DNA from 4 places in the Dryocola mayonis genome. Region 3 is predicted to be linked to each of the others. Evidence: predicted binding sites of a transcription regulator. Region 3 holds the regulator's gene; each other region holds the start of a gene.
The links. Region 3 encodes CRP, which controls carbon source genes, mostly activating them, when cyclic AMP is high. Its sites were predicted from a motif close to ATGTGANNNNNNTCACAT; they were not measured.

Region 1: the regulator CRP is predicted to act here: its motif matches at 2,265-2,282, upstream of WLO32_RS18915 (YjcB family protein).
Region 2: the regulator CRP is predicted to act here: its motif matches at 5,035-5,052, upstream of uxuA (mannonate dehydratase).
Region 4: the regulator CRP is predicted to act here: its motif matches at 5,170-5,187, upstream of epd (erythrose-4-phosphate dehydrogenase).

Annotation. Positions count from the first base shown of each region.
Region 1 covers NZ_CP150452.1:3,907,169-3,914,635, forward strand. Annotated here, with positions in the region: gene soxS (superoxide response transcriptional regulator SoxS) at 1-275, shown strand, start outside; gene WLO32_RS18910 (EAL domain-containing protein) at 277-1,866, opposite strand; gene WLO32_RS18915 (YjcB family protein) at 2,419-2,700, shown strand; gene WLO32_RS18920 (substrate-binding domain-containing protein) at 2,705-3,295, opposite strand; gene WLO32_RS18925 (ABC transporter substrate-binding protein) at 3,419-4,465, opposite strand; gene ssb1 (single-stranded DNA-binding protein SSB1) at 4,634-5,176, opposite strand; partial or broken gene uvrA (excinuclease ABC subunit UvrA) at 5,402-7,467, shown strand, end outside.
Region 2 covers NZ_CP150452.1:2,891,932-2,899,398, reverse strand. Annotated here, with positions in the region: gene WLO32_RS14000 (cyclic di-GMP phosphodiesterase) at 1-393, opposite strand, end outside; gene mepS (bifunctional murein DD-endopeptidase/murein LD-carboxypeptidase) at 630-1,196, opposite strand; gene WLO32_RS13990 (phosphatase PAP2 family protein) at 1,621-2,325, opposite strand; gene WLO32_RS13985 (CobW family GTP-binding protein) at 2,370-3,350, opposite strand; partial or broken gene WLO32_RS13980 (mannitol dehydrogenase family protein) at 3,478-4,942, opposite strand; gene uxuA (mannonate dehydratase) at 5,155-6,348, shown strand; gene yeiP (elongation factor P-like protein YeiP) at 6,388-6,969, opposite strand; gene WLO32_RS13965 (YkgJ family cysteine cluster protein) at 7,142-7,396, shown strand; gene setB (sugar efflux transporter SetB) at 7,393-7,467, opposite strand, start outside.
Region 3 covers NZ_CP150452.1:361,942-369,408, reverse strand. Annotated here, with positions in the region: gene WLO32_RS01650 (ABC transporter ATP-binding protein) at 1-214, shown strand, start outside; gene WLO32_RS01645 (LysE family translocator) at 235-834, opposite strand; gene WLO32_RS01640 (hydrolase) at 897-1,913, shown strand; gene WLO32_RS01635 (YheU family protein) at 1,915-2,133, shown strand; partial or broken gene WLO32_RS01630 (phosphoribulokinase) at 2,195-3,065, shown strand; gene WLO32_RS01625 (OsmC family protein) at 3,092-3,496, opposite strand; gene crp (cAMP-activated global transcriptional regulator CRP) at 3,812-4,444, shown strand; gene WLO32_RS01615 (YccS/YhfK family putative transporter) at 4,508-6,598, shown strand; gene argD (bifunctional acetylornithine/succinyldiaminopimelate transaminase) at 6,643-7,467, opposite strand, start outside.
Region 4 covers NZ_CP150452.1:3,518,406-3,525,872, forward strand. Annotated here, with positions in the region: gene argO (arginine exporter ArgO) at 1-383, opposite strand, end outside; gene mscS (small-conductance mechanosensitive channel MscS) at 518-1,396, opposite strand; gene fbaA (class II fructose-bisphosphate aldolase) at 1,575-2,654, opposite strand; gene pgk (phosphoglycerate kinase) at 2,746-3,909, opposite strand; gene epd (erythrose-4-phosphate dehydrogenase) at 3,958-4,977, opposite strand; partial or broken gene tkt (transketolase) at 5,280-7,272, opposite strand.

The DNA.
Region 1 (7,467 bases), 720 kb from region 3:
ACATCGACCAGCCGCTTAACATCGACGTGGTGGCGAAAAAGTCTGGTTATTCAAAATGGTATCTGCAGCGAATGTTCCGTACTGTCATGCGCCAGACGCTGGGCGAGTACATTCGCCAGCGCCGCCTGCTGCTGGCGGCTAGAGAGCTGCGTTCAACCCAGCGTCCGATCTTTGATATCGCGATGGATTACGGCTACGTGTCGCAACAGACGTTTTCCCGCGTGTTCCGTCGCGAGTTTGACCGCACGCCCACCGACTACCGTCATCACGCCTGAGCTAACCGGCAAAGGCGACGTCGTTGCCGCTGCCTGGCCGATACAGCCAGGCGATAAACTCCTGCGGCGGTAACGCCCTGGCGAAGTACCAGCCCTGACAGTACTGTACGCCGCGCGCCTGAAGCCAGGCGACCTGCTCGCGCGTCTCCACGCCTTCGGCGATGGTTTTAAGATTCAGACTGTGCGCCATATCAATAATATGTTCGGCGATAAGATAACTGGCCCGGTCGCTGGTGAGGTTGTCGATAAAGGATTTATCTATTTTCAGGATATCGACGTTGAGAAATTGCAGATTGTGCAAATTCGCATAGCCGGTGCCGAAGTCATCAATGGCGATTTCAAAACCGGCCTGGCGGAACGCCTGAATAACAGGACGGGTTTTCGGGACGTCAATAAAACCTCTTTCCGTTACCTCAAGCTTTATTTGCCCGGCGCTGACGCCGTATTTTTTTATTTGTTCCGAAAGCATCGTCACCAGTCGGGGACAGTGGAAATCCGCTGCGGAAAAATTAATGGAAATATAAAGTTCGGGATGATCCGCAAGAAATTCGCCAAAATCATTAAACACGGCGTTAATCACATAGTCGGAGATTTTTTGCATCAGGCCTTCGGCTTCGGCCAGAGGAATAAACGTGCCGGGGCTAATCGACTGCCCGTTATAATTGACCCAGCGCAAGAGCGCTTCGGCCCCTACGCACCTTCCGTTTTGCATATCGATAATCGGCTGGTAATGCAGTTTTAGCTGGTTGTCCTCAATTGCGCGCAGCAGCATGCGCCGTGGCGAATTAAACTGCCGGCGGCTTCGCGACCACATCAGCAGTATTATGGCGCTGCAGATCATCCCTAAAGGCACGGTGAGCGTCAGCTGGTGGTACCACTCTTTATTAAAACGCTCCCCGGAAGTGGAAACGATCACCGCAATTGGCCTGTGCGATGATTTTTCTACCGTATAAACCCGCCCCGCGTCGGTGAAATAGTTATCGTCGTTTAAAATAAAATGGTGCAGCCGTTTAATATCGACCCGTTCGCTTAAAGAGAAAAATTGTTTGGTGACAGTATCATATACGCCATAGATCAGGCTCGGGTCGCTTGACATCACGTCGGCGTAGGTGCGTGGATTGACCACCACGATAAAATCGCCGCGCTGCATATACGTCATTTTATGACCGCTATAAAAAGGCGTATCCAGATAATAGAATATTGAGATGGCCGGCCTGCGCGTGTAATTAGCCGGCGGGGCAATAAAGGGCACGGAAGGTTTATAAACGGTAGAGCATATAAATGCATTTCCATGCGCGTAAATCAGATCTTCGACATACAGTTTGCTGCGCGCGATATCCTGTAATTTCTGCATATGTTGCGTACTACAGATCGGTCCGCTATAGCGCTGCGCTTCATCCTGGGCCGCCTCAACGTGCTGGATGACGATTTCCGTTTTCGCTATCACTAATTGCGCAAAGGAACGCAGATGATGCTGCGTTTCGCTGGCGGCCCGGTCGTGGGCAAAGTATACCGCCAGCATGACGGGCAAACACACCGTCAGCATAAAGCCCAGGGCGCGTAAAGCACGTAAATAAATCCGTTTTGTCATGGTCGTCACATGTCCCTGCTATTACCGCCCGTTGTCGTTTAACTGGAACAAACCTGCAAGCCGTCGATTACGTTGCATGAATAATCATGCATTAGCAATAGTCTTTTTTTACTTAGAGATAAAACGCAGGTGAAAATAAGAAATGGCGATATATAAAACAGGTATTCCTGATGCAATATTGAGTCGCGCAAACCGGGTTATGTTTATTATCTTAATTTAAATAGCAGAGAATAATTCGTTAAGTGAAATCACTATACTTATAAACAGGCGGGATAGTTAAGCCTGAAAAATACAAGGATTTTGCGGCAGCAAGCATGGCCTGTGCCCTGATGAACGAACCTCTTTTGATGGGAAAGTGCGCAAAAAACGCGCCGCGCATCTGGCGATTAAAAGAACAAATGTGATAGACTTCACACACTTTATGCAACAGCGTTATCTTTTACATTTTTGCAAAAACTTATCGCCCTGACGGTTTCCGCACGTCCTTTTCTGCGCCTGCCTTTGTGCTTAACCGTTACGCCTGATAAGTTTACCTTAAGAGGATCGGTTTTCATGACGACAATCACTACCGGCGTGTTGCTGATGCGCTGGCCGTTAGCCAGTGCGGTTCTGATGTTCCTTGCCAGCACGCTAAATATTCAGTTTCGTAAATCTGACTACGCGTTTTTGGCCGTGGTGAGCAGCGGGCTGGGGATCGCCGCCGCGCTGTGGTTTGCTACCGGCCTGTTAGGCCTCACGCTGGCGGATTTTCCCGTCATGTGGGCCTCGTTTAAAGACGTGATGGTGGAAATCATGAGCCATACGCCGCCAGAATGGCCGATGGTGATGACCTGAGTTGTTAAGCTTCAAACCCCGCATCCACTAAAAACCGCTGCGTGTCCGTCCTGAGCAGGAAATCAGCCAGCGGTTTTGCCTCGCAGCGGCACTGCGCAAGGGCATAGACCGACCGGATATTGTAATCGAGCGGAATATCCACCACCGCGACATCGGACCGCTCGCGCAGCGCAGACGCATAGCTTCGATAGCCGATAAATATATCCGCCAGCCCGCTGCGAATTAACCACGCGCTCGCCAGCTCGCCTTCAGGCACCTTCTGGCTTAACGGGCCGCCGACCAACGGCTTAGCGCGCCTTCGCAGCTTTATGCCCGCCCCGGGATGAAGCTGTTCAATACGATCGAAAAGCTGCCAGGTGTAATCGCCGGACGGGTCGCTGCCCGGCGTGGACGTAGCCAGCCTCAGGTCGTCGCGGCAGAGCATCTCCAGCCAGCTTGCCCGCTCGTCAAACTGCGATTGCCTCACCGTCAGGCAAAGGCGATTGCCCGCGAAAGGATGCACTTCCTGTGCGATTCCGGCCCGCTGCAGCGTAAGCGGATGCGCCATATTTGCGGAAGCGAACAAATCGCACGCTTCGCCCTCTTCGATTCGCAAACGCAGCAGGCCCCGCCGGGCCGAACTGCGTTTGCGTCCTGATGCCTGATTCCGCCGTAAAGCGCGTCATCAGCGGCGTCCAGACAAGACGCAGGCTTCCTGCCGCCATCACCTTTAACATCGCTAGTTCACGCCCTGGTAATCGGTGCGGTAAAAACGGTGATACCAGTCGTCCGCCATTTTCTGCATATCGATATCGCGGAATTTTTCAGGATAGAGCTTTTTCGCCATCCACAGCTCGCCGATACCCATGGCTTCCGGCATCGGATAGCCCCAGGCCTTAGCGTATTCCGGCATCAGGTAGATCCGATGATTTTTCACCGCGTCAATCACCTGCCATTGAGGACCGTTGTTAATCTCAGCCACCACTTTTGGGTAGCGATCCTGCACGAAAATCACCTGCGGATTCCAGGCAATGACCTGCTCCATGGCCACCTCTTTAAAACCCTGGATTGTCGAGGCGGCGACGTTGAGCGCGCCGGCATGGGACATCATCAGTCCCGTGTACTTTCCGGATCCATAGGTCGTCATTTCAGGGTTCGCCATGTAAGCGCGTACTCGCTTACTTTCCGGAATCCCCTGCAGACGCTCGGCGACCAGCTGGCGGTTGGCAAAGGTGGCGTCCAGCAGCGCTTTGGCTTCTTTCTGCTTGTTGACCACCTCGCCGATAAGCGTGATGCCCTCTTTTAGCCCGAGGTTATAAGCCTGCTCTTCATCGGCCATCGCAGGGTTTAGCTTAGCCTTCTGGCCCGCGTCGTCATGACGCAGAGAAATCGCTATTACCGGCAGCCCAAGCTTGCTGATGCTGTCGATCATCTCCTGCGGCGCGTAGTTGGTCACAAACACCACCTGCGGATGCAGGGCCACCAGGCTTTCCGTATTCACGTGGGTCAAATCGCCGAGCATGGCTTTATGCTCTAACTCCGGCGCAAGGCGGACGTATCCGTCGCCAAGCTGCTGTTTCCAGTTGGCAAGAATGCCGACGATTTTATCCGAGGCGTTCATCTGCACCAGGAGGTTAAGGGTTTGGTGCTGCAGCACGACAACGCGGTCAACCTGGTCGGGAATGGTGACCTGGCGTCCTAACTGGTCGGTAACAACGCGGTTGGCGAGAGCGGCGAGCGGGGAAATAAGGAGTAATGCGCCAATAAGCAGGCGACGAGAAAGCATGTTCAAAATAGTTTCCTTCTTACGTTGTATAAACAAATATACAGCGATGAAGGTTAACAGCCCAGGATTTTTAAGGAGTAGTGAAGGGGTAGATAAACAAAAACCCCCGCCGCTTGCGCGACGGGGGTTTTGCGGATTTAAGCGACGAACGCTTTATACTAAACGCAATCAGAACGGGATATCGTCGTCAAAATCCATCGGCGGTTCGTTGTTAGAGGGCGCCGGAGCGCTCGGCTGCTGCGGACGAGACTGCGCGCCGCCGCTGAACTGGTTGCCGCCCTGCGGCTGCTGAGGCTGGCCCCAGCCGCCCTGCTGCTGGCCGCCGTTGCCGCCGCCCGCCGGTGCGCCTGCGCCGCCGCCCGCGCGGCCGCCCAGCATCTGCATGGTGCCGCCCACGTTCACCACGACTTCGGTGGTGTATTTTTCAACGCCAGCCTGGTCGGTCCATTTGCGCGTCTGCAATGCGCCTTCGATATAAACCTGGGAACCTTTACGCAGGTATTCACCCGCCACTTCCGCCAGTTTGCCGAACAGCACAACGCGGTGCCATTCGGTTTTCTCTTTGGTTTCGCCGGTTTGCTTATCGCGCCAGGACTCTGACGTGGCCAGGGTAATGTTGGCGACAGCGCCACCATTTGGCATGTAGCGTACTTCCGGGTCCTGACCCAGATTCCCGACGAGAATCACCTTGTTTACGCCTCTGCTGGCCATGATCGTGTCTCCTGAAACGTTTTATGAATAGTGTAAACCCTCGATTCTACCACGCCACCCCTAATGTTTATAGCTGCGGGATGGATTCCAGAATGTCGGCGCTTTATACATTATCGCATTAAAACACTGGATATCCATTCAGGTTTTATTGTGTCATAATTAGCCGTTTATGATCGCCGGTGGCATCATGCGGCCGGGCAAAAGCGTTTAATCCGGGAAAGGTGAATGGATAAGATCGAAGTTCGGGGCGCCCGCACCCACAATCTCAAGAATATCAATCTCGTAATCCCCCGCGACAAACTCATTGTCGTGACCGGGCTTTCGGGTTCAGGCAAATCCTCACTGGCTTTCGACACCTTATACGCTGAGGGTCAACGTCGTTACGTTGAGTCCCTCTCCGCCTATGCGCGTCAGTTCCTGTCGTTGATGGAAAAGCCGGACGTTGACCATATCGAAGGGCTGTCGCCTGCGATTTCTATCGAACAGAAATCCACGTCGCACAACCCGCGTTCGACCGTCGGCACCATTACGGAAATCCACGACTACCTGCGCCTGCTGTATGCGCGCGTGGGCGAACCGCGCTGCCCGGACCACAATGTTCCGCTCGCGGCGCAGACCGTCAGCCAGATGGTGGATAACGTGCTGGCCCAGCCGGAGGGCCGCCGCCTGATGCTGCTGGCGCCCATTATCAAAGACCGCAAGGGCGAACACGCCAAAACGCTGGAAAACCTCGCAAGCCAGGGGTATATCCGCGCCCGTATCGACGGAGAGGTGTGCGATCTTTCCGATCCGCCAAAGCTTGAGCTGCAGAAAAAACACACCATCGAGGTGGTCGTAGACCGCTTTAAAGTGCGCGAAGATATCGGCCAGCGCCTGGCGGAATCTTTTGAAACCGCCCTTGAGCTGTCCGGCGGCTCCGCGGTGGTTGCCGATATGGACGACGAAAAGGCCGAAGAGCTGCTGTTCTCGGCGAACTTCGCCTGCCCGATTTGCGGCTACAGCATGCGCGAATTAGAACCGCGCCTGTTCTCGTTCAACAACCCGGCCGGGGCATGTCCAACCTGCGACGGCCTGGGCGTGCAGCAGTATTTCGATCCGGATCGCGTGGTGCAAAATGACGAGCTGTCGCTGGCCGGCGGCGCCATCCGCGGCTGGGATCGCCGTAACTTCTACTACTTCACCATGCTGCGCTCCCTTGCGGAGCACTATAAATTCGACGTGGAAACGCCGTGGAATGCGCTGAGCGCGTCGGTGAAAAACGTCGTGCTAAACGGTTCCGGCAAAGAGACCATCGAATTCAAATACATGAACGATCGCGGCGACACCTCCGTGCGCCGTCATCCGTTCGAAGGCGTGCTGCACAACATGGAACGCCGCTACAAAGAGACGGAGTCTTCCGCGGTGCGCGAAGAGCTGGCGAAATTCATCAGCAACCGTCCGTGCGCCAGCTGTGAAGGCACCCGCCTGCGCCGCGAAGCGCGCCATGTGTATGTGGAAAACACCCCGCTGCCGTCCATCTCCGATATGAGCATCGGCCACGCGATGGAGTTCTTCCAGAACATGAAGCTGAGCGGCCCAGCGCGCGCAAATCGCGGAAAAAGTGCTTAAAGAGATTGGCGATCGCCTGAAATTCCTCGTCAACGTCGGGCTGAACTACCTTTCGCTTTCCCGCTCCGCAGAAACGCTCTCCGGCGGCGAAGCCCAGCGTATCCGTCTGGCAAGCCAGATCGGCGCCGGCCTGGTCGGCGTGATGTACGTGCTGGATGAGCCTTCCATCGGCCTGCACCAGCGCGATAACGAACGCCTGCTGGAAACGCTGATCCACCTGCGCAATCTCGGCAACACCGTCATCGTAGTAGAGCACGATGAAGACGCGATTCGCGCCGCCGACCATATCATCGATATCGGCCCCGGCGCCGGCGTGCACGGCGGCCAGGTGGTGGCTGAAGGCACCATGCAGGACATTATGGACGTGCCGGAGTCGCTCACCGGGCAGTTCCTGAGCGGCAAGCGCGAAATCGCCGTGCCTGCAAACCGCGTGCCTGCCAATCCGGAAAAAGTGCTGAAGCTGGTGGGTGCCCGGGGCAACAACCTGAAAGACGTCACGCTGACGCTGCCGGTTGGCCTGTTTACCTGTATCACCGGGGTTTCCGGCTCGGGTAAATCGACGCTGATTAACGATACGCTGTTCCCGATTGCCCAGCGCCAGCTTAACGGCGCCACCATTGCGGAGCCGGCAGCCTATCGCGACGTACACGGGCTTGAGCACTTCGACAAAGTTATCGATATCG
Region 2 (7,467 bases), 1.7 Mb from region 3:
TAAATCGATGCCGGGAATAAGCGTATACATCGACATATTCAGCGCGCCGGTGGCGGATGAGCAATAGGCTTCGCCGTCGCGAACCAGCACAAAAGCCCGCACGTTGACGTTAAACGCCGCTCTGGAGGTCAGCTCTCTGTTAACGAGCCGGCAGTCGGCCGCCGTCAAGGGCTGAATGCCGTCTGCGGTGGCGTGGAGGTCGTGAAAGAAAGCGCTTAAATAATGGCGAACGTCTTGCGTCAGCACGTCATATCCCACCTCGCGTTTGTGATGCAGCATCAGGCTGGTTAAGCCGCCAAACAGCAAAGCGCCCACAAGGCCGGCCAAAACGCTGAGATAAGCAATTTTCCCCGGCGTGGAAAAGTAGCGCGCAAAAATATTATGTGCAGACATGAAGAGAGTGTTCCTGCTGACGCAGCAGACGCGGGATTTCCGTGCGTTTTTTTCGTCTGGAGCGTAAAAGACCGGGTGCCTTTATATAGTTTCGTGTGGAAATTATAACGATTGTGGAGGCGTTTGGGAAGGGTAAGGTGCTGATATTAAAACGTTTGGCAAAAAATACGCTGCCGGGGCAGCGTATTTTTTTGTCTCTTCGGGCATCCAAGGGAATTAAATGCCGGTAACGAGAATCAACTACGACTTAACACGCGTCGCGCTTCGTTGTAGCGCTTGTTCCAGTACGGCTCGTTCATGCTGGAGATCACTACGCCGCTGCTGGTGGAGGCGTGTACGAACTGGTTATTGCCGATATAGATGCCCACGTGGCGACCGGTAGAACCCGCGCGGAACAGCACTAAATCACCGGTGCGCAGTTTACTGCGTGAAACGGATTTACCCATTTCCTGCTGTTCGTAGGTTGAACGAGGCAGCTCTAAACCAAACTGATCGCGGAAGGTCTGCTGCACGAAGGCAGAACAGTCGATACCTTTTTTGCTGCTACCGCCAAGGCGGTAACGCACGCCTTTCCAGCTAGCATACTGATCCATAAGACGGGACTTCACGTCTACATTACGGACCATTTCTTCGAATTCATCCTGAGAGGCTTGCAGTAAAAAACTGTCTTTATTGCCGACTGCATGCGTCTCAGAATGCATATTTGCTGTGTTTGTCGAACTACATGCTGAGAGCATTACTGCTACAGCAACCGCGGGAATCGCCCGCAAGATATATCTCAAAATAGGCTGAGATTTGACCATTTTGTTTATTTTCCCTTGATGTCCTTAACGATGCTAATCGTTATACAAAAATACCAACGTGAGGAGACTAATTATCTAAGCGCCGCGAAACAATTCCCTCTGGGCAGAAATGTGGTTTAACGCACACTTTATTTCTGTCAGGGAGACATAAGGATTAGCAGCACAAAACGCATCTGAGAGTACCCTATCACCACAGGGATGGCGAGGGGTTTTCGCAGCTTTTTTATAAGAAATTGTGATGTTAAAAGAAGAAAAATAAATTTGTACAAATGTTAGCAAAAAGTGCTGCTTATCTATGCAGGTTCTTCAAATTTCAAGGGAAAAATAATGGTTAATAACCAGGCTATTTTTCCCCAGCTGAAAAAAGCAGCCGGGATCCTGTGCGGATCCCGAATAATTTGCGTTAGGGGATGTTTATTTTATGTTATGAACTTGTTTTATTTTTGCCGGGAAGCGTGCGATTCAGAACGTTAATTAACCCGTCGCTGAGTGGGGTTAATAGCACCCACGGCAGGCCAACCAGCGCTATAGAGAGCGCCCCGACAAATACATCGGTAAACCAGTGTGCGCCAATCATTATGCGCGGCAGGGCAAATACCAGGAAAATAAGCACCGCAATAAAGAACGCTTTTTGACCAAAATAACGCAGCATAAAACCGGTAAAAATGAGCAGCATTAAACCATGGTCGCCGGGGAAGCTGTCTTTCGAGGCGTCCTTGGTCGGGAAATGCAGCAGCTCGCTGACGCGGTGGATATCGGTGAAATAGAGCGTTGGGCTGACGTGGGAAACCGGAATCAAATGACCCAGTTGATTGATCACCACCGCGCTTAGCAGCATCACGATGCCCATAATAACCAGGCGGCGACGGCCGGCGGGCGTTTCGTGCCACCAGAACCAGGCAAACAGCGAGCCCATCGCCAGCAAAGAGATGCCGTCGAATACGCGGTTATTGGTAACGGCGACCAGCACCAGGAAAGCGTGGCTTTTCACCAGCTCTTCATTGAAGAAATGAAAAATACCGGAGTCCAGGGTGAACCAGAATCCATGGTTTTCAGGCAGGTACCAGCTAAAAAACAGCGCCAGGCCCAGGGCGTTCAGTAACACAATCAGCGGTAAGCGAATTTTCATCATGCAGGCTTTATTTATCATCTGACAAGTCGGGGAGGGTAGACTTACAAACTTAAACGTAGCTTCAACAGAGTGCTTTGCAAGCTGTTCCAGTCCGTCTCTTCACTATTTATCAATTCGATACGACTATCCGGCGGCGCGACGTTTTGCGTCTCGATATGCAGGTCGTCGCCCTGACGATTGATACGCACCAGGCCTTCAGCAATGCGCAGCACCCCTTTTACCCGGCTCACCGGCGCAAGCCTTGCCCATTCCAGAATGCCGATGGTGTCGAAAACAGTATCCGCATCGAAGATCCAGCCGCAGGCAAAGTAGCCCTGGCCGCTGTTCACGCTGCGTCTCCAGCGCTGGTGGCCCGGCAGGCTTAATGCGGCAAGCCCGCGGTTAGCGGCGTGAGTATGGCTATGTTCGGCGCTGGCCGGCAGTTCGCGCAGGTTCTGGCGAGGCCTGTCTAACAGGCTGATATCAATCTCCCCTTTTTGCGTCAGCACCACTTCCCGCCCGCTGGCGTGCGCCTGCTGCCAGTCGGCCAGAGCCTGACGGCTTTGGTCATTAGCGCGATCGCTCTTATTGGCGATAACGATATCGGCGGCGGCAAGCTGATCGCGGAAATTGTCATTGTTAACGGCGCGCTCATCAAGCAGCTGGCGAGCGTCGAGCAGGCAGAGCGTAGCCTTAAGGTCGATCCAGGGCTGGTAAACGTCCGCGGTAAGCATGTCGAGGATTTGCTTCGGGTGGCCAAGCCCGGTGGGTTCAATAAGCAGGCGGTCCGGCTTTGCCTGGCGCAGCAGGGTATTTAACCCAACCTGCATCGGCAGTCCGTTTACGCAGCACATACAGCCACCGGGGATCTCCTTGAGCAGCGCGCCGCTGTCGGCCAGCAAAGCGCCGTCAATGCCGACTTCGCCAAACTCATTAACCAGCACCGCCCACTTTTCGTCGCGGGGTTTACTGGCAAGAAGATGCAAAATGGTGGTGGTTTTTCCGCTGCCGAGGAAGCCGGTAATCAGGTTGGTTTTGGTCACTGTCGCTCCGGATAATAGCAATCGCGCTGATGATAATTATCGCTATCCTGAACAACATTTGGAAAAAAATGAAGCCTTAACAGGAGACGTTATTTAACGGCAGCCTGTTAAGGGCATGGATTGTCAATTATCCGATGAGGTCGGCAACGCTCCGGCGGGCGCCTTTGCTGCACAGCTCATCCCATGCGGCGCCAACGCGGCTGACGAAACGCTCATCGGCAGGCAGATCGCTGCCGAAGATTTCAGTCAGGCTCAGCAGGGCGGCAACCCGCTCTTTTTCCGAGGCGTTATCCACCAGCCCTTTAATTTTTTGCGCCAGCGGATCGCGGACGTCGATGGCGTTTCCGGCATCGTCAACCCCGCTGACATAGCGCATCCAGCCCGCGATGCCCAGCGCCAGGCAAGGCCATTCATCTCCCTGCTGCAGGTGCCAGCGCACGCTTTCCAGCATGCGCTGCGGCAGTTTCTGGCTGCCGTCCATCGCGATTTGCCAGGTACGGTGCTGCAACGCGGGGTTGCTAAAGCGCGCTAAAAGATTGTTTGCGTATTGTTGCAGATCGACACCCGTCACGCGCAGTGTCGGCGCCTGTTCCTGCATCATTAGCCGATGCGCCGCGCGGTAGAAACTCTCATCCGCCATGCATTCATTAATGTGCTGATAGCCGGCGAGATAGCCCAGCCAGGCGAGGAAAGAGTGGCTGCCGTTAAGCATGCGCAGCTTCATCTGCTCCCACGGCATCACGTCGTCGACCATCTCAACGCCGGCTTCTTCCCACCGCGGGCGGCCAGCGACGAAATTGTCTTCGATAACCCACTGAATAAAGGGTTCACCGGAGATAGCGCACGGATCTTCAACGCCCAGGGTATCGGTGATTTCCTGCAAGGATTCCGGCGTGGCGGCGGGCACGATACGATCGACCATGGTGCCCGGAAAAGTCACCTGCTCGCCTATCCAGTCGGCCAGCTGCTGGCTGCGTTTTTCCGCCATGCCGATAATGGCATTGCGCACGACGTGACCGTTATCAGGAATGTTATCGCACGAAAGCACGGTAAAAGGACGCAGGGCCGCGCTCGCGGCGGCGGTTTAACGCTTCAACCAGAATTCCCGGCGCCGAATGGGGCGCGCCCGGATTTTGCAGATCGTGAACGATGCGCTCGTTACTGGTATCCAGCCTGCCCGTCGCCGGGTCGATGCAGTAACCCTTTTCGGTCACCGTCAGCGAAACAATGGCCACCTGCGGCTCGCAAAACTTTTCGATAATGGCCTCCAGCCCGTCGAGCTTCGCGTTCAGGCACTCCTTCACGGCGCCGACAATAATAGCCTGATTACCCGCAGGCCCTTTTTCCAGCACGGTATACAGATGATCCTGGGCGCGCAGGGCGCTCATCAGCTTATCGCCGCTAAACAGGCTGATTTCGCAGATGCCCCAGTCGCCGCCCAGCGCGTTAAGCACGCGGTCGGTCAGCAGCGCCTGGTGGGCGCGGTGAAAGGCGCCAAAGCCAAAATGCACGATGCGCGTCTTTAACGCGCTACGGTCGTAACGCGGCTGCTGAATACTGGCCGGCAGGCTGACTGAAGCGATGGTGTTCATAAAATGCAAATCCTGATTAACGAATTAGTAACATGCCTAGTCTAAAGTTATATGACAGCAAATTGAATTGGTGTGCTGGCTTTATCGTTTTAATGTGAGCTGGATCAACCAATTTCGCGGGTAAAATGGATCGTTGCCGGCTTTGTGGTATGGTAGTCGTCAAAGCAATATTGTAGAATTGGTATGACAACTTATTCAATGAGGAACTGGTAATGGAACAAACCTGGCGTTGGTATGGACCGAAAGACCCGGTATCGCTGGATGATGTGCGCCAGGCGGGCGCAACCGGCGTCGTCACCGCTTTGCACCACATTCCAAACGGCGAGGTCTGGCCGGTAGCTGAAATCAAACAGCGCCAGGCCGAGCTCGCGGCGAAAGGGCTGACCTGGTCAGTGGTAGAGAGCATTCCGGTACACGAAGAGATTAAAACCCATACCGGCGACTACGACCGGCATATCGCCAACTATCAGCAGAGCATTCGCAACCTGGCCGCATGCGGCATCGACACCGTCTGCTACAACTTCATGCCGATCCTCGACTGGACCCGCACCGACCTGGAATATGAACTGCCGGACGGCTCAAAAGCCCTGCGTTTTGACCAGATCGCCTTTGCCGCCTTCGAGCTGCATATCCTGCAACGTCCCGGCGCGCAGGCGGACTACAGCGAAGAAGAGCGGCGCCAGGCGCTGGACTACTTCCATAACATGTCCGGGGCGGAAAAAGAGAAGCTGACCCGCAATATCATCGCCGGCTTACCGGGTGCGGAAGAGGGCTATACGCTCGATCGGTTCCGCGCTCGCCTGGCGGAGTATGACGGCATCGACAAAGCGCAGCTGCGTGAAAACATGGCCTACTTCCTGCGCGCGATTGTTGCGGTAGCGGAAGAGGTCGGCGTACGCCTGGCCGTGCACCCGGACGATCCGCCGCGTCCGATCCTCGGCCTGCCGCGCATTGTCTCGACCATTGAAGACATGCAGTGGCTGAAGGAGACGGTCGACAGCATCCATAACGGCTTCACCATGTGCACCGGCTCCTACGGCGTGCGCGCGGACAACGATCTGGTGCGCATGATTGAAACCTTCGGCGATCGCATTCACTTTACCCATCTGCGCGCTACCTGCCGCGAAGAAAACCCGAAAACCTTCCATGAAGGTGCGCATCTGCAGGGCGATGTGGATATGGTGTCGGTGGTGAAGGCGATTCTTACCGAAGAGCAGCGCCGTAAAAACAGCGGCGACTTGCGTCCTATTCCGATGCGCCCGGATCACGGCCACCAGATGCTTGACGATCTGCACAAGAAAACGAACCCCGGCTACTCGGCGATTGGCCGCCTGAAAGGGCTGGCGGAAGTGCGCGGCGTGGAGCTGGCGTTGAAGCAGACGATGTTCCCGGATTTGCTGAAGTAGTTTTCAGCCGCCATAAAAAAACCCGCCGCGGCGGGTTTTTTATTTTCTTAGTCCGCGCGGGCCCATCGAGCGCTTCTCAGCGATATGGATGCGGATCTTCTCGCCGGTCACCATGTATTCCGGCACCTGAATCACAAGGCCGGTGGAAAGGGTGGCGGGCTTGGTGCGGGAGCTTGCGGAAGCGCCTTTAATGCCCGGCGCCGTTTCAACAATTTCCAGATCCACGGTTTGCGGCAGTTCCAGCGCCAGCAGCTGGCCGTCCCAGGTCAGCACCTGCATGTCCGGCATGCCGCCTTCCGGGATGAACTGCAGCTCTTCTTCAATCTGATCTTTGGTGAAGATGTACGGGGTGTAATCTTCTTTATCCATAAATACGTATTCGTTGCCATCGATATAGGAGAAATCAACGAAACGACGGGTCAGGGTAATGGTATCGACGATGTCGTCGCCTTTAAAACGCTCTTCCACCTTCTGTCCGGTGCGGACGTCGGAAAAACGCATTTTATAAAGGGTTGCCGCGCCGCGCGCGCTCGGCGACTGAATGTCGATATCTTTTACAATCAGCAACTTGCCGTTGTAGTTCAGTACCATGCCTTTTTTGACTTCGTTAGCTCTTGCCATCGATGTTTCCTGTAAAAAATTGAGGGGCGAAAATATTGCGACAAATTACTCGCGAGGTGCATTTCAGGCAAGCGGATTTCATCGTCTGTGCGACAAAGTATAAATGAGCATAGTAAAGCCCGCGTGGTACTGATACAGTCCGCCCACAAGCCAGCCCACCGGAGTAATGCTGATGGACTGCCGTCCTGATTGCGGAGCCTGCTGCACCGCGCCTTCTATTTCAAGCCCGATACCCGGCATGCCCAACGGCAAGCCGGCAAACACCCCTTGCGTTCAGCTGGCCGCAGATATGCGCTGCAAAATATTCTTCTCGCCGCTACGCCCGAAAGTCTGCGCGAGCCTGCAGGCCAGCCGCGAGATGTGCTTCACAAATCGGGATCAGGCGATGATATATCTGATTAAACTCGAAGCGGATACCGCGCCTTAAACGTCTTTAATACGCGCCATGCAATAGGCCGTAACGGCTATCATGCCCAGCGCGATAAAAAATACGCTGTG
Region 3 (7,467 bases):
CACCCAGCTTGAAAAGCAGATGGAAAAGCTGAACGCGCAGCTGGCGGCGGTGGAAGAGAAGCTGGCTGACAGCGCCATTTACGATCAAAGCCGCAAGGCCGAAATGACCGAATGCCTGCAAACCCAGGTGAAGGTCAAATCCGCGCTGGAGGAGTGTGAAATGGAATGGCTGGACGCCCACGAACAGCTTGAACAAATGATGCAGGGCGAGTAATCGCCCCCATCAATGCTGGTTTAGCGCCAAATCAGCAGCACGCAGGCCGCCGTCAGCAGGCCCATCAAGACGTTGAAAATGGCCCAGGCGCGGCGGCTGCGCAGCAGTTTGCCAATCAGGCTGCCAAAGCCGATCCAGATGGCGCCCGCCACAATGTTCACCAGCGCGATACCGAGGCTGATTAACACCACGGAATGCAGATACTCCGCACCGGCAAGGCTAAAACTGGCTACCGCCCCAAGCGCCATTAGCCATGCTTTCGGGTTGATAAGCTGAAGCAGCCCACCCTGCCAGAACGGAATGGGCGCCGGCGGCGGAGCATCCGTTTCCAGACGCTCGTAGGTCGCCGTACCAATTTTCCACGCCAGCCATAAAAGATAAGCGCTGCCGGCAATTTTTAGAATAAGGTGCAGCGCAGGGTAAATCAGAATCAGGCTGCCCACGCCGCAGGCCACCAGCAGCAAAATGCACTGCATGCCCAGCATGATGCCGATCATCAGCGGTAAGCTGCGCCAGAAACCGTAGTTGGCTCCGGAAGAGGTAAGTAACGTATTATTAGGACCCGGGGTGATAGCTGCGACCCAAAGAAAACCAAGCATTGAAAAGAAAAGCGTTTCCATAACGTGGGTGCTCCACACCCAAAGGTAATAATTAGCAAACAAAATGAAACTAACAGTGTGATATGGATCAGACAAGCCCTGCAGAATTGAATTTTAATCATGATGACGGCCAGGATTTCCGTCCAATGCGCGGATTGAGCAACCCCCACCTGCAAACTATGCTGCCGCGCGTGATCCGTCGTCGTGTCAAATTTAAACCCCACTGGCAGCGTCTCGATATGCCGGATGGAGATTTCGTCGATCTCGCCTGGAGCGAAGATCCGGCTGCGGCCGTCGATAAACCGCGCCTGGTGGTTTTCCATGGTCTGGAGGGCAGCCTGCACAGCCCCTATGCTCACGGCCTGATTGAAGCGGCTAAAAATCGCGGCTGGCTGGGCGTGGTTATGCACTTCCGCGGCTGCAGCGGCGTGCCCAACCGCATGCAGCGCATCTACCATTCCGGCGAAACCGAGGACGGCACCTTTTTCCTTAACTGGCTGAACCAGCGCTATGGCGATGCGCCCACGGCGGCGGTCGGCTTCTCCCTCGGCGGCAACATGCTGGCCTGCCTGATGGCGAAACAGGGCGTGGACTGTACTTTAAAAGCGGGCGTTGTGGTCTCGGCCCCGCTGATGCTTGAGCAGTGCTGCTACCATATGGAACAGGGTTTCTCGCGTTTCTATCAGCGCTACCTGTTAAACCTGCTTAAAAAGAACGCCGCGCGGAAACTCAGAAGTTATCCCGGCACGCTTCCTGTCGATTTAAGACAGCTGAAAGGCGTGCGCCGCATCCGCGATTTTGACGATCTGATTACCTCGAAAATCCACGGCTTTGCCGACGCGCTGGACTACTACCGCCGGTGCAGCGCCATGCCTTTGCTGCCGGATATTGCTAAACCCACGCTCATTATCCATGCTAAAGACGATCCCTTTATGGATCACCATGTCATTCCTGATAAGGCATCGTTACCCACAAATATTGAATATCAACTCACCAGTCATGGCGGACACGTCGGCTTTGTCGGCGGCACGCTGCGTAAACCGGAAATGTGGCTTGAGCAGCGCATCCCCGACTGGCTGACGAGATATCTGGACCACTAAGATGATTATTCCCTGGCAGGATCTCGACGCGGAAACGCTCGACAATCTTATCGAATCCTTTGTGTTACGCGAGGGTACGGATTATGGTGAACAGGAACGCTCGCTGTCGCAGAAGGTCGCCGATGTGAAACGACAGCTGCAAAGCGGCGAAGCGGTTTTGGTCTGGTCAGAGCTTCATGAAACGGTGAATATTATGCCGCGCGGGCAGTTCCGCGGCTGACCCTTGTCATGGGGCGCGGTCTGTACTGCATAATTCTTACAATCCATGGAGTTGTTGCCCTATGTCAGCCAAACATCCGGTTATCGCCGTCACGGGATCCAGCGGTGCGGGAACCACCACCACAAGCCTTGCCTTTCGCAAGATTTTTCAGCAGCTGAACCTGCGCGCCGCGGAGGTCGAAGGGGACAGCTTCCACCGTTATACCCGTCCGGAAATGGATTTGGCTATCCGCAAAGCGCGCGACCTTGGCCGCCACATCAGCTATTTCGGCCCTGAGGCCAACGATTTCAGCCTGCTTGAGCAGACCTTTGCTGAATACGGGCGCAGCGGCCAGGGCAAATCCCGTAAATATCTCCATACGTATGATGAAGCCGTGCCCTGGAACCAGGTGCCGGGAACCTTTACGCCGTGGCAGCCTTTGCCAGAGCCGACGGACGTCCTCTTTTACGAAGGGCTGCACGGCGGCGTAGTCACCCCGCAGCACGACGTGGCGAACCACGTCGACCTTTTGGTAGGCGTGGTGCCCATCGTTAACCTTGAGTGGATCCAAAAGCTGGTGCGCGACACCAGCGAACGCGGCCCATTCCCGGGAAGCGGTGATGGACTCGGTCGTCAGATCGATGGATGACTACATCAACTACATCACCCCGCAGTTCTCGCGCACCCATATCAACTTCCAGCGCGTGCCAACGGTAGATACGTCTAACCCCTTTGCGGCGCGCGGCATTCCGTCGCTGGACGAAAGCTTCGTGGTTATTCACTTCCGCGGGCTGGATGACATTGATTTCCCATATCTGTTGGCCATGCTGCAGGGATCTTTCATTTCCCACATCAATACGTTGGTGGTGCCCGGCGGGAAAATGGGGCTGGCGATGGAGCTTATCATGACGCCGCTGGTGCAACGGCTGGCGGAAGGCAGAAAGGTCGTTTAGGGCGGCGCCCGCCGCCCTGAAGCGCGTTAAGCTTCGATCACTTCATAGCTGTGCGTGATGTTTGCGGCTTTCTCAAGCATCAGCGCTACCGAACAGTATTTCTCAGCGGAGAGATCCACCGCGCGGGACACGGCGTTGTCCTTCAGGTCTTTGCCGGTCACGATGAAATGCAGATTAATGTGCGTGAACAGGCGCGGGGCTTCTTCACGGCGCTCGGACGTCAGCTTCACTTCGCAATCCTTCACGTCGTGGCGGCCTTTTTGCAAAATGGACACCACGTCGATGGCGCTGCAGCCGCCGACCGACATCAGTACCATCTCCATCGGACTGGGCGCCTTATCGCCTGAATTGCCGTCCATCAGGATCTGGTGGCCCGAAGCCGATTCGCCCAGGAAAGTTAACCCCTCAACCCATTTAACTCGTGCCTGCATGTTGCTTACTCCTGTTGAAGAAATTTCCTTTCAGAGTACGCGGATGCGGTAAAACTGGCAACGGAAGGCGACCTGCATCATGCTGAAACGAGACAATAGGAGACACTTGTCAAAAGCTATGCTAAAACAATCCGGATGCAACATTTGATACATTGACGTGATAAATGTCTGCAGAGGACATCACTAATTACAGGCGGCAAGATTGACTTGCAGGCCATTTCCCCCGAGTGGGAAATATTCTAACGATTGCAACGCCGGGCAGGAGGTTTTGCATCCTGTCTTTGGTAGCCAGTTTATAACAGAGGATAACCGCGCATGGTGCTTGGCAAACCGCAAACAGACCCGACACTCGAATGGTTCTTGTCCCATTGCCACATTCATAAGTATCCATCAAAGAGCACGCTGATTCACCAGGGTGAAAAAGCAGAGACGCTGTACTACATCGTCAAAGGCTCCGTGGCAGTGCTGATTAAGGATGAAGAGGGTAAGGAAATGATCCTCTCCTACCTGAACCAGGGCGATTTTATCGGTGAATTAGGCCTGTTTGAAGAAGGCCAGGAGCGCAGCGCCTGGGTTCGTGCGAAAACCGCATGCGAAGTGGCCGAAATTTCCTATAAAAAGTTCCGTCAGCTTATCCAGGTTAATCCGGACATCCTGATGCGTCTGTCTTCCCAGATGGCGCGTCGCCTGCAGGTCACGTCAGAAAAAGTAGGCAACCTCGCCTTCCTCGACGTTACCGGCCGCATCGCTCAGACGCTGCTGAACCTGGCAAAACAGCCGGACGCTATGACCCACCCGGACGGCATGCAGATTAAAATCACCCGCCAGGAAATCGGTCAGATCGTCGGTTGCTCCCGCGAAACCGTAGGCCGCATCCTGAAAATGCTGGAAGATCAAAACCTGATTTCCGCTCACGGTAAAACGATCGTCGTTTACGGCACTCGTTAATTCCTGTTCACAAAATGGCGTGTCGCTTCGGTAACACGCCATTTTTGTCTCTACACTTCTGATATGTGGCGTCGACTGATCTACCATCCCGAAGTTAACTACGCACTGCGACAAACGCTGGTGCTGTGTCTTCCCGTGGCGGTAGGCCTGATTCTGGGCAATCTGCAGGCCGGGCTGATGTTCTCGTTAGTGCCCGCGTGCTGCAATATTGCCGGTCTGGATACGCCTCATAAACGCTTCTTCAAGCGGTTAATCATCGGCGGCGGCCTGTTCGCCATCAGCAGTCTGCTGATGCAGCTGATGCTGCTGTACACGCCCGTGCCGCTTCCGGTCATTCTTCTGGGTATGGCGCTGCTGCTGGGTGTCACCGCCGAAATCAGCGCGCTCCACGCCCGCCTGCTGCCCGCCTCGCTCATCGCCGCTATTTTTACCCTCAGCATGGCCGGGAATATGCCCATCTGGAAACCGATGCTGCTTTATGTTTGCGGCACCGTCTGGTACGGAGCGTTCAACTGGTTCTGGTTCTGGATGTGGCGCGAACAGCCGCTTCGTGAATCCTTAAGCCTGCTCTACCGCCAGCTTGCGGACTATTGCGAGGCCAAGTACGGCCTGCTGACCCAGCACACGGATCCTGAAAAAGCGCTGCCGCCTTTGCTGGCCCGCCAGCAAAAAGCCGTCGATCTGATCACCGTTTGTTACCAGCAGCTGCACATGCTGGCGGCGAATCAGCAGAACGGCTACAAGCGCCTGCTGCGCGCCTTCCAGGTGGCGCTCGATTTACAGGAGCACATCTCCGTTAGCCTGCATCAGCCGGAAGAGGTGCAAAAGCTCGTCGAGCAAAGCCACGCCGAGGCGGTGATACGCTGGAACGCGCAGACTATCGCGGCGCGTTTACGCGTGCTGGCCGACGATATCCTTTATCACCGCTACCCGAAGCGGTTTGTGATGGATAAACAAATCGAAGCGCTGGAAAAAATTGCCCGTCAGAACCCGGACAACCCGGTCGGGCAGTTCTGCCACTATCACTTCAGCCGCATCGCGCGCGTGCTGCGAACCCAGCGTCCTTTATATGTTCGCGACCTGATGGAGGACCGCCAGCGTCGTCTGCCGCTGTGGGCCGCCCTTAAAAGCTACCTGTCATTTAAATCCGCCGCGCTGCGTAACTCAGCGAGGCTCGGCGTCATGCTGACCGTGGCCAGCCTGCTCGGCGCCTCTTTGCATTTGCCCAAGCCCTACTGGATCCTGATGACCGTTATGTTCGTGACGCAAAACGGCTACGGCGCGACGAGGGTGCGTATTCTGCACCGTTCGGCCGGCACCATGGCCGGCCTTGCCATCGCGGGCATCGCCCTGCACTTCCACTTTCCGCAGTATATTGCGCTCACCGCGATGCTTATTATCACGCTGGTAAGCTATCTCTTTATCCGCAAAAGCTACGGCTGGGCGACCATTGGCTTTACCGTTACCGCCGTTTATACCCTGCAGCTGATCACCCTAAGCGCCGAGCAATACATTGTGCCCCGCCTGATAGATACCCTGCTCGGCTGCCTGATCGCCTTTGGCGGCATGGTCTGGCTGTGGCCACAGTGGCAAAGCGGCCTGCTGCGTCAGAACGCCCACGACGCGCTGGAAACCGATCAGGAAGCCATCCGTTTGATTTTAAGCAGCGATCCCAGGCCCACGCCGCTGGCCTGGCAGCGCATGCGGGTCAACCAGGCCCACAACGCGCTGTTTAACTCCTTAAACCAGGCGATGCAGGAGCCGGGCTTTAACTCGAATTATCTGGAAGATATGAAGCTGTGGGTAACGCACAGCCAGTTTATCGTTGAGCATGTCAACGCGATGACGACCCTTGCCCGCGAACACAATATGCTCACGCCGGAGCTGGCGCAGCGTTACCTGCAGGCGTGCGAAATCGCCCTGCAAAGATGCCAGCAGCGGCTTGAATATGACGGGCCCGGGGAGACGAAAGACGCGGTTATTCTGGATGCAGAAGCGCTGCCCACCGGGCCGTTAAGCACCATGGAGCAGCATTTACAGCGGGTGCTGGGGCATCTTAACACCATGCACACCATTTCTTCAGTGGCATGGCGTCAGCGCCCGCATCATGGGATCTGGCTAAACAGCAGCCTGCGGCGGCCGCAGGGAGGGTAAAAGCCATCCGCTAAACGCCGCATGACGCAGGCTTTATGGCCCGGCTAAGCCTTGGCGATCTTGCCGACGGCTTTCGCAAAGCGCCGCATGCCCTCTTCGATGTCCGCGTCATCCACAATCAACGATGGCGCGAAGCGCATCACGTCCGGGCCGGCATTCAGCACCATCACCCCTTCATCAGCGGCGGCGTACAGGAATTCACGGGCGCGGCCCTTATACTCCGGCTTCAGCTCTGTGCCGATCAGCAGCCCCATGCCGCGAATATCGCTGAACAGATTGAACTGCTCATCGATCTGCCGCAGATGCTTCACGAACAGCTGACGTTTTTGCGCAACGCCTCTTAGCACTTCCGGCGTGTTGATAATATCGAATGCGGCGCCGGCTACGGCGCAGGCCAGCGGATTGCCGCCGTAGGTTGAACCATGGGCGCCGACGTGGAAGGCGGAAGCAATTTCCTGGGTCGTCAGCATCACGCTTACCGGGAAACCGCCGCCGAGGGCTTTGGCGCTGGTGAGGATGTCCGGCGTCACGCCGTAGTGCATATAGGCGAAGAGTTCGCCGATACGTCCCATGCCGCACTGCACTTCATCGAACACCAGCAGCGCGTTGTGCTCATCGCACAGCTCGCGCAGCCCTTGCAGGAATTCAGGCGTTGCGGCGGTAACGCCGCCCTCGCCCTGAATCGGCTCCACGACAATCGCGCAGGTATGATCGTCGATGACGGCCTTTACCGCGTGCAGGTCGTTAAACGGAACGTGGATAATATCGGCAGGTTTCGGGCCGAAGCCGTCGGAATACTTCGGCTGTCCGCCAACCGAAACGGTAAACAGCGAGCGGCCGTGGAAAGCGTTATGGAAGGCGATAATTTT
Region 4 (7,467 bases), 1.1 Mb from region 3:
TCGAGATAAACGTGCGGGTTAAGCCAGGTCACGGCCAGCATGGTAGCAATGATTCGCCAGCGCCCCTGCTTCATTACCTCCGCGGTGGCCAGCTCCACGCTGCTGCTCATCGCCGTTCGCAGCGCGCCCCAGCCGTACCACAGCAGAAACGCCACGCCGCCCCAGGTAACAATAGCCAGCAGCCACGGGGACTTCATCAGGATGGCGCTGCCGCCGAAGATCCCGGCGCAAATCAGCACCAGATCGCTCAGCGCGCAAAGCGAGGCAATCATCAGGTGATACTGGCGGCGAATGCCCTGGTTCATCACAAAAGCGTTTTGCGGGCCGAGGGGAAGGATCATCGCCGCGCCCAAAGCAAGCCCTTGAAAATAGTAAGATAACACGGTGATTTTCTCTTCAGTGTTGAGCAACTGAAGTGGAGTGTAGCCGGGAAATATTATTAGCGGAAATGGATAATTTTAATGGTTAATCAGATTAGCTAATATTTAAAAGGCCAGCCGCGGCTGGCCGTCAGTCGTTACTCCTGCGCAGGCTCTTTTACCTCTTTTGCTTCTTTTACGCGTTTGAAGTTCACGTCCATCTGCGGATACGGAATGCCGATGCCGTTGGCATCCAGGGCTTTTTTGATGCGCTCCAGCACGTCCCAGTAAACGTTCTGCAGATCGCCGCTGTTGCTCCACACGCGAATCACAAAGTTTACCGAAGACGGTCCGAGCTCGTTGAGGCGCACGGTCATTTCACGGTCTTTCAGGATGCGCTCATCGCTGTTGATGATATCGGTCAGGATTTGACGCACCTGGTCGATATCCGCGTCGTAGGCCACGCCGATAATAAATTCGTTACGGCGCACGGGCTCGCGCGAAAAGTTCGTGATGTTGCCGTCGATGATTTTCTTATTCGGCACCACGACAATTTTACCGTCGGCGGAACGCAGCGTGGTGGAGAAGATCTGCACGCTGACTACGGTGCCCGCGGTGCCGCCGAGATCGACGTACTCACCGGCGCGGAACGGACGGAAGGTTACCAGCAGGACGCCCGCGGCAAGGTTGGAAAGAGAACCCTGCAGGGCCAGACCTATGGCCAGACCGGCGGCGCCGAGGACGGCGATAACCGAGGCGGTCTGGACGCCAACGCGGCCAAGGGCGGCAATCAGCGTAAAGGCGATAATCCCGTAACGCACCAGCGCGGAAAGGAAGTCAGCCACGGTGGCGTCAATATGACGAGCGCGCATCACGCGATTAAGCGCCCCGGATACCGCCCGGGCGACGATCATCCCGACGGCGATAATAGCGATGGCCGCCACGATGTTGACCGCATAGCTCAGCAGTAATGCCTGGTTGTGCACCAGCCAGCCTCCGGCATTATTAATACTGTCTACTACATTAAGATCTTCCATTCACGGCTCCTTGTTCTTACCAAAAAATTGCGCCTGACAGACGCGCTAAGACTATAAAGGGTAAGTAAAAAGCGGCGAATGTGCCAGGTTGGTCACAAAAATGGCGGCGGGAGGCAAAAAAAACGCCAAAAAAAAGCCCGCGCGAAGCGGGCTTGATTCAGGCATAAAGCGCTTTAAATTACAGAACGTCGACAGCGTTCAGCTCTTTGAAAGCCTGCTCCAGACGGGTGATCATAGAGGTCTGTGCAGCACGCAGCCATACGCGTGGATCGTAGTATTTTTTGTTCGGCTGATCTTCGCCTTTAGGGTTGCCCAACTGGCCCTGCAGGTAAGCTTCGTTTTCTTTGTAGTAGTTCAGGATACCTTCCCAGGTTGCCCACTGGGTGTCGGTATCGATGTTCATTTTGATAACGCCGTAGCTCACGGAATCTTTGATTTCCTGAGCGGTAGAACCGGAACCGCCGTGGAAGACGAAGTTCAGCGCGTTGTGCGGCAGGTTGTGTTTTTTGGTGACGTATTCCTGAGAGTCGCGCAGGATAGTTGGGGTCAGCTTAACGTTACCTGGTTTGTACACGCCGTGTACGTTACCGAAGGAAGCAGCGATGGTGAAGCGCGGGCTGATTGCATTCAGTTTGGTGTAGGCGTAATCAACGTCTTCTGGCTGAGTGTACAGAGCGGATGCGTCCATATGGCTGTTGTCTACGCCATCTTCTTCGCCACCGGTGCAGCCCAGTTCGATTTCCAGAGTCATGCCGATTTTAGACATGCGCTCCAGGTATTTAGAACAAATTTCGATGTTCTCTTCCAGGGACTCTTCGGACAGGTCAATCATATGGGAAGAGAACAGCGGCTTGCCGGTAGCAGCGAAGTGTTTTTCACCCGCGTCTAACAGGCCGTCGATCCACGGCAGCAGTTTTTTGGCGCAGTGGTCGGTATGCAGGATAACCGGCACGCCGTAGTGTTCAGCCATCTGGTGTACGTGGTGCGCGCCAGAGATTGCGCCGAGGATTGCAGCACCCTGAGGAACGTCGGTTTTCACGCCTTTACCGGCGATGAAAGCAGCACCGCCGTTAGAGAACTGGACGATAACCGGCGCTTTAACTTTGGCAGCGGTTTCCAGTACGGCGTTGATAGAGTCGGTGCCGACGCAGTTAACCGCTGGCAGAGCGAAGTTGTTCTCTTTTGCTACCTGGAAAACTTTCTGTACGTCATCACCAGTGATTACGCCTGGTTTTACGAAATCAAAAATCTTAGACATGGTTGTTTGTCCTGTATCGTCGAAACGTTTGTGCCGCCTAAGGTCTACGGGCGACAAGAAATCAACGGGCAGGATCCCCTGCCCGTAATCATTACTTCTTAGCGCGCTCTTCGAGCATTGCTACCGCTGGCAGAACTTTGCCTTCCACGAATTCGAGGAACGCGCCGCCGCCAGTAGAGATGTAGGAGATTTTGTCGGAAATGCCGAACAGGTCGATAGCGGCCAGGGTATCGCCACCGCCGGCGATGGAGAAGGCTTCGCTGTCAGCGATGGCGTTAGCCACGATTTCAGTACCCTTGCGGAAGTTCGGGAATTCGAACACGCCGACCGGACCGTTCCACAGAATGGTTTTCGCATTTTTCAGGATTTCAGCCAGTTTCTGTGCGGAAACGTCGCCCAAATCCAGGATCTGCTCTTCATCTTTAATGTCGTTAACAGACTTCAGAGTAGCGGTTGCGGTTTCAGAGAACTCGGTCGCTACGCGCACGTCGGTCGGCACAGGGATATCGCAGGTCGTCAGCAGGCGTTTTGCTTCATCAACCAGATCCGCTTCGTACAGGGATTTACCAACGTTGTGGCCCTGGGCGGCAACGAAGGTGTTAGCGATACCGCCACCTACGATCAGCTGGTCAGCGATTTTGGACAGGGAGTCCAGCACGGTCAGCTTGGTGGAAACTTTAGAACCGCCAACGATAGCCACCATCGGACGAGCTGGTTCTTTCAGCGCTTTACCCAGCGCGTCGAGCTCTTCGGCCAGCAGCGGGCCTGCACAGGCGATATCGGCGAATTTGCCTACGCCGTGAGTAGAAGCCTGCGCGCGGTGAGCGGTACCGAAAGCATCCATAACGAATACGTCGCACAGCGCGGCGTATTTCTTAGACAGGGTTTCGTCGTCTTTCTTCTCGCCTTTGTTAAAGCGAACGTTTTCCAGAACAACCAGTTCACCGGCGGCCACTTCAACGCCGTCCAGGTAATCTTTCGCCAGACGAACCGGAGCAGACAGTTTGTCTTTCAGGTAGTTAACAACCGGCAGCAGAGAGAATTCTTCGTTGTACTCGCCTTCGGTCGGACGACCCAGGTGAGAAGTAACCATCACTTTCGCGCCCTGTTTCAGAGCCAGCTCGATGGTCGGCAGAGATGCACGGATACGTGCGTCAGATGTCACTTTCCCTTCTTTAACCGGTACGTTCAAATCCGCACGGATCAGAACGCGCTTACCAGCCAGATCCAGATCGGTCATCTTAATTACAGACATGGTGAATCCTCTCGTTGATTCTTAAAGTTTTGCGAACGCTTATGCGCCCTACCTGAAACCACTTGCGGCCATCACTAACGTCGTGTCGAGCATTCGGTTAGCAAAGCCCCATTCGTTATCACACCAGACTAGAGTTTTAATCAGATGTTGCCCACTGACCCGGGTTTGCGTGCCGTCGACGATGGCACTGTGCGGATCGTGGTTAAAATCAGTCGAGACCAACGGTAATTCCGTATAGTCAACTATACCATGAAATGAATCCTGTGCCGCTTTTTGCAGCAACAGGTTGACTTCACTAGCTTTTACTGCATCCCTCACCGTTACGCTCAAATCGATGGCGGTGACGTTTATCGTGGGCACGCGGACCGCAATAGCCTCAAAACGGTCATTAAATTTCGGGAAAACGCGCGTAATACCCGCAGCCAGGCGCGTATCGACCGGAATGATCGATTGACTGGCGGCGCGGGTGCGCCGGAGGTCGGGATGATAAGCGTCGATAACCTGCTGATCGTGCATCGCAGAGTGAATGGTGGTCACGGTGCCCCACTCAATGCCAAATGCGTCGTCGAGCAGTTTGATAATCGGAATAATGCAGTTTGTGGTGCAGGAAGCATTGGAGACGATGCGGTGTTCGGCCATGACTTCGTGGTGATTGACGCCGAAAACCACGGTGGCGTCAAGATCGTTGCCGCCGGGATGGGAGAAGAGAACCTTTCTGGCGCCCGCCGCCAGGTGGGCTTCGCCGTCTGCGCGCGAGCCAAATACGCCGGTGCAGTCCAGCACGACGTCTACGCCCAGCTCGCGCCAGGGCAGCGCGGCGATGGTCGGCTCGTGCAGCAGGCGGATAGTATCGTCGCCGACCCACAGCAGATCGCGTTCCTGGCGGACGTCCCAGGCAAAGCGCCCGTGACTGGTGTCGTATTTCAACAGGTGCGCCATTCCCGCAGCATCAGCCAGTTCATTGATTGCTACTACGGTAATTTCCGCACGGCGCCCGGATTCGTACAAAGCACGTACCACGTTGCGCCCAATGCGACCGAAGCCATTAATTGCGATGCGTACGGTCATATCTCTCCTGCCAGAATCCCTGAAACTAAGTGGCTGACAGAGTAATCCAGCAACAGTCTGAGGGGAATCCTCGCGCTCACGAAACTGCAATTGATTGCTTATTTGTCGAACATTTAATCGACTGAAACGCTTCAGCTATGGTAAGCGAAACGCGGAATAAAAGGAACATTGGCCCGGGACAGGCGGTCATTCTTCTGACGCAGGTCACATTTTTATTGGAATAAATAGGGCTGAAATGGGCGCGGGGATGAATAATGGGCAAAAAAACGGGCCGCCGGAGCGACCCGTTGTCTGGAAACGACTTACAGTACGGCTTTCGCCTGTTTCACCACGTTCTCAACGGTGAAGCCAAACTCTTCGAACAGCAGCTCTGCCGGAGCGGACTCACCGAAGGTGGTCATGCCCACAACCGCGCCGTTCAGGCCGACGTATTTATACCAGTAGTCAGCGATGCTGGCTTCGATAGCAACACGCGCGGCAACCGCTTTCGGCAGAACCGCTTCGCGGTAGGCTGCGTCCTGCTTGTCGAAGGCGTCGGTAGACGGCATGGAAACCACGCGCGCTTTGACGCCTTCAGCAGACAACCGATCCCATGCCGCTACTGCCAGCTCAACTTCGGAACCGGTGGCGATCAGGATCAGCTCAGGCTGGCCTGCGCAGTCTTTCAGGATGTACGCGCCGCGGGCGATATCCGCCAGCTGCTGTTCGGTACGATCCTGCTGCGCCAGGTTCTGACGGGAGAAGATCAGCGCGGTCGGGGCCGTCGTGACGTTCTACCGCGTATTTCCAGGCAACCGCAGATTCAACCTGGTCGCAAGGGCGCCATGTGCTCATGTTCGGCGTTACGCGCAGGGCGGCAAGCTGCTCAACCGGCTGGTGGGTCGGGCCGTCTTCGCCCAGACCGATAGAGTCGTGGGTGTAGACCATCACCTGGCGCTGCTTCATGAGGGCCGCCATACGCACCGCGTTGCGGGCATATTCCACGAACATCAGGAAGGTGGAGGTGTACGGCAGGAAGCCGCCGTGCAGCGCGATACCGTTGGCAATCGCCGTCATACCGAATTCACGCACGCCGTAATGGATGTAGTTGCCGGCCTGGTCTTCGTTGATAGCTTTAGAACCGGACCAGATAGTCAGGTTGCTTGGCGCGAGGTCAGCGGAGCCGCCGAGGAATTCCGGCAGCAGGTGACCGAAGGCTTCGATAGCGTTCTGGGAAGCTTTACGGCTGGCGATTTTCGCCGGATTGGCCTGCAGGTTCTTGATGAACTCTTGCGCTTTAGCTGCGAAATCAGCAGGCATGTCGCCTTTCATACGGCGGGTAAATTCAGCAGCTTCTTGCGGGAAGGCTTTCGCGTAGGCCGCGAACTTCTCGTTCCAGGCCGCTTCTTTCGCCTGGCCTGCTTCTTTTGCATCCCACTGAGCGTAGATCTCAGACGGGATTTCGAATGGCGCGTGTTTCCAGCCCAGCTGCTCGCGGGTCAGTGCGATTTCTGCGTCGCCCAGAGGCGCGCCGTGGGAATCATGCGTGCCCGCTTTGTTTGGCGAACCGAAACCGATGATGGTTTTGCACATCAGCAGGGAAGGTTTGTCGGTAACCGCTTTAGCCTCTTCAACGGCGCGTTTGATTGCGTCCGCATCGTGACCGTCCACGCCGCGCACCACGTGCCAGCCGTAGGCTTCAAAGCGTTTCGCGGTATCGTCGGTGAACCAGCCTTCAACGTGGCCGTCGATGGAGATGCCGTTATCATCGTAGAACGCAACCAGTTTGCCCAGGCCCAAAGTGCCGGCCAGCGAGCAGACTTCGTGGGAGATGCCTTCCATCATGCAGCCGTCACCCATAAATACGTAGGTGAAGTGGTCAACGATGTCGTGTCCAGGACGGTTGAACTGCGCCGCCATAGTACGCTCAGCAATCGCCATACCTACCGCATTCGCAACGCCCTGGCCCAGCGGGCCGGTGGTGGTTTCCACGCCGGCGGTGTAGCCCACTTCCGGGTGGCCCGGGGTTTTGGAATGCAGCTGACGGAAGTTCTTCAATTCTTCAATCGGCAGGTCATAACCGGAGAGGTGCAGCAGGCTGTAGATCAGCATGGAGCCGTGGCCGTTAGACAGCACGAAACGGTCGCGATCGGCCCAGGCCGGGTTCTGCGGGTTATGGTTCAGGAAATCACGCCACAGGACTTCGGCAATATCGGCCATGCCCATAGGGGCGCCCGGGTGACCGGATTTGGCTTTCTGTACTGCGTCCATGCTGAGCGCACGAATAGCATTGGCAAGCTCTTTACGAGAGGACATTTTCACTCCAGATCGGATGGTTGAAGGTCACGCCTTGTTTTACGACTTGACTACTAAGCGTTATGGGCTACGCCCGAAAAAGTGCCAACAATGTACCGCAAGCCGTGGGTCATGTACATGGAGCATCCTTTTGTCCCTGTAAGAAATATCCGGGAAGCGTTCGCATGTTGCGCAAGTTGCTGCGCGCGCTTCGCT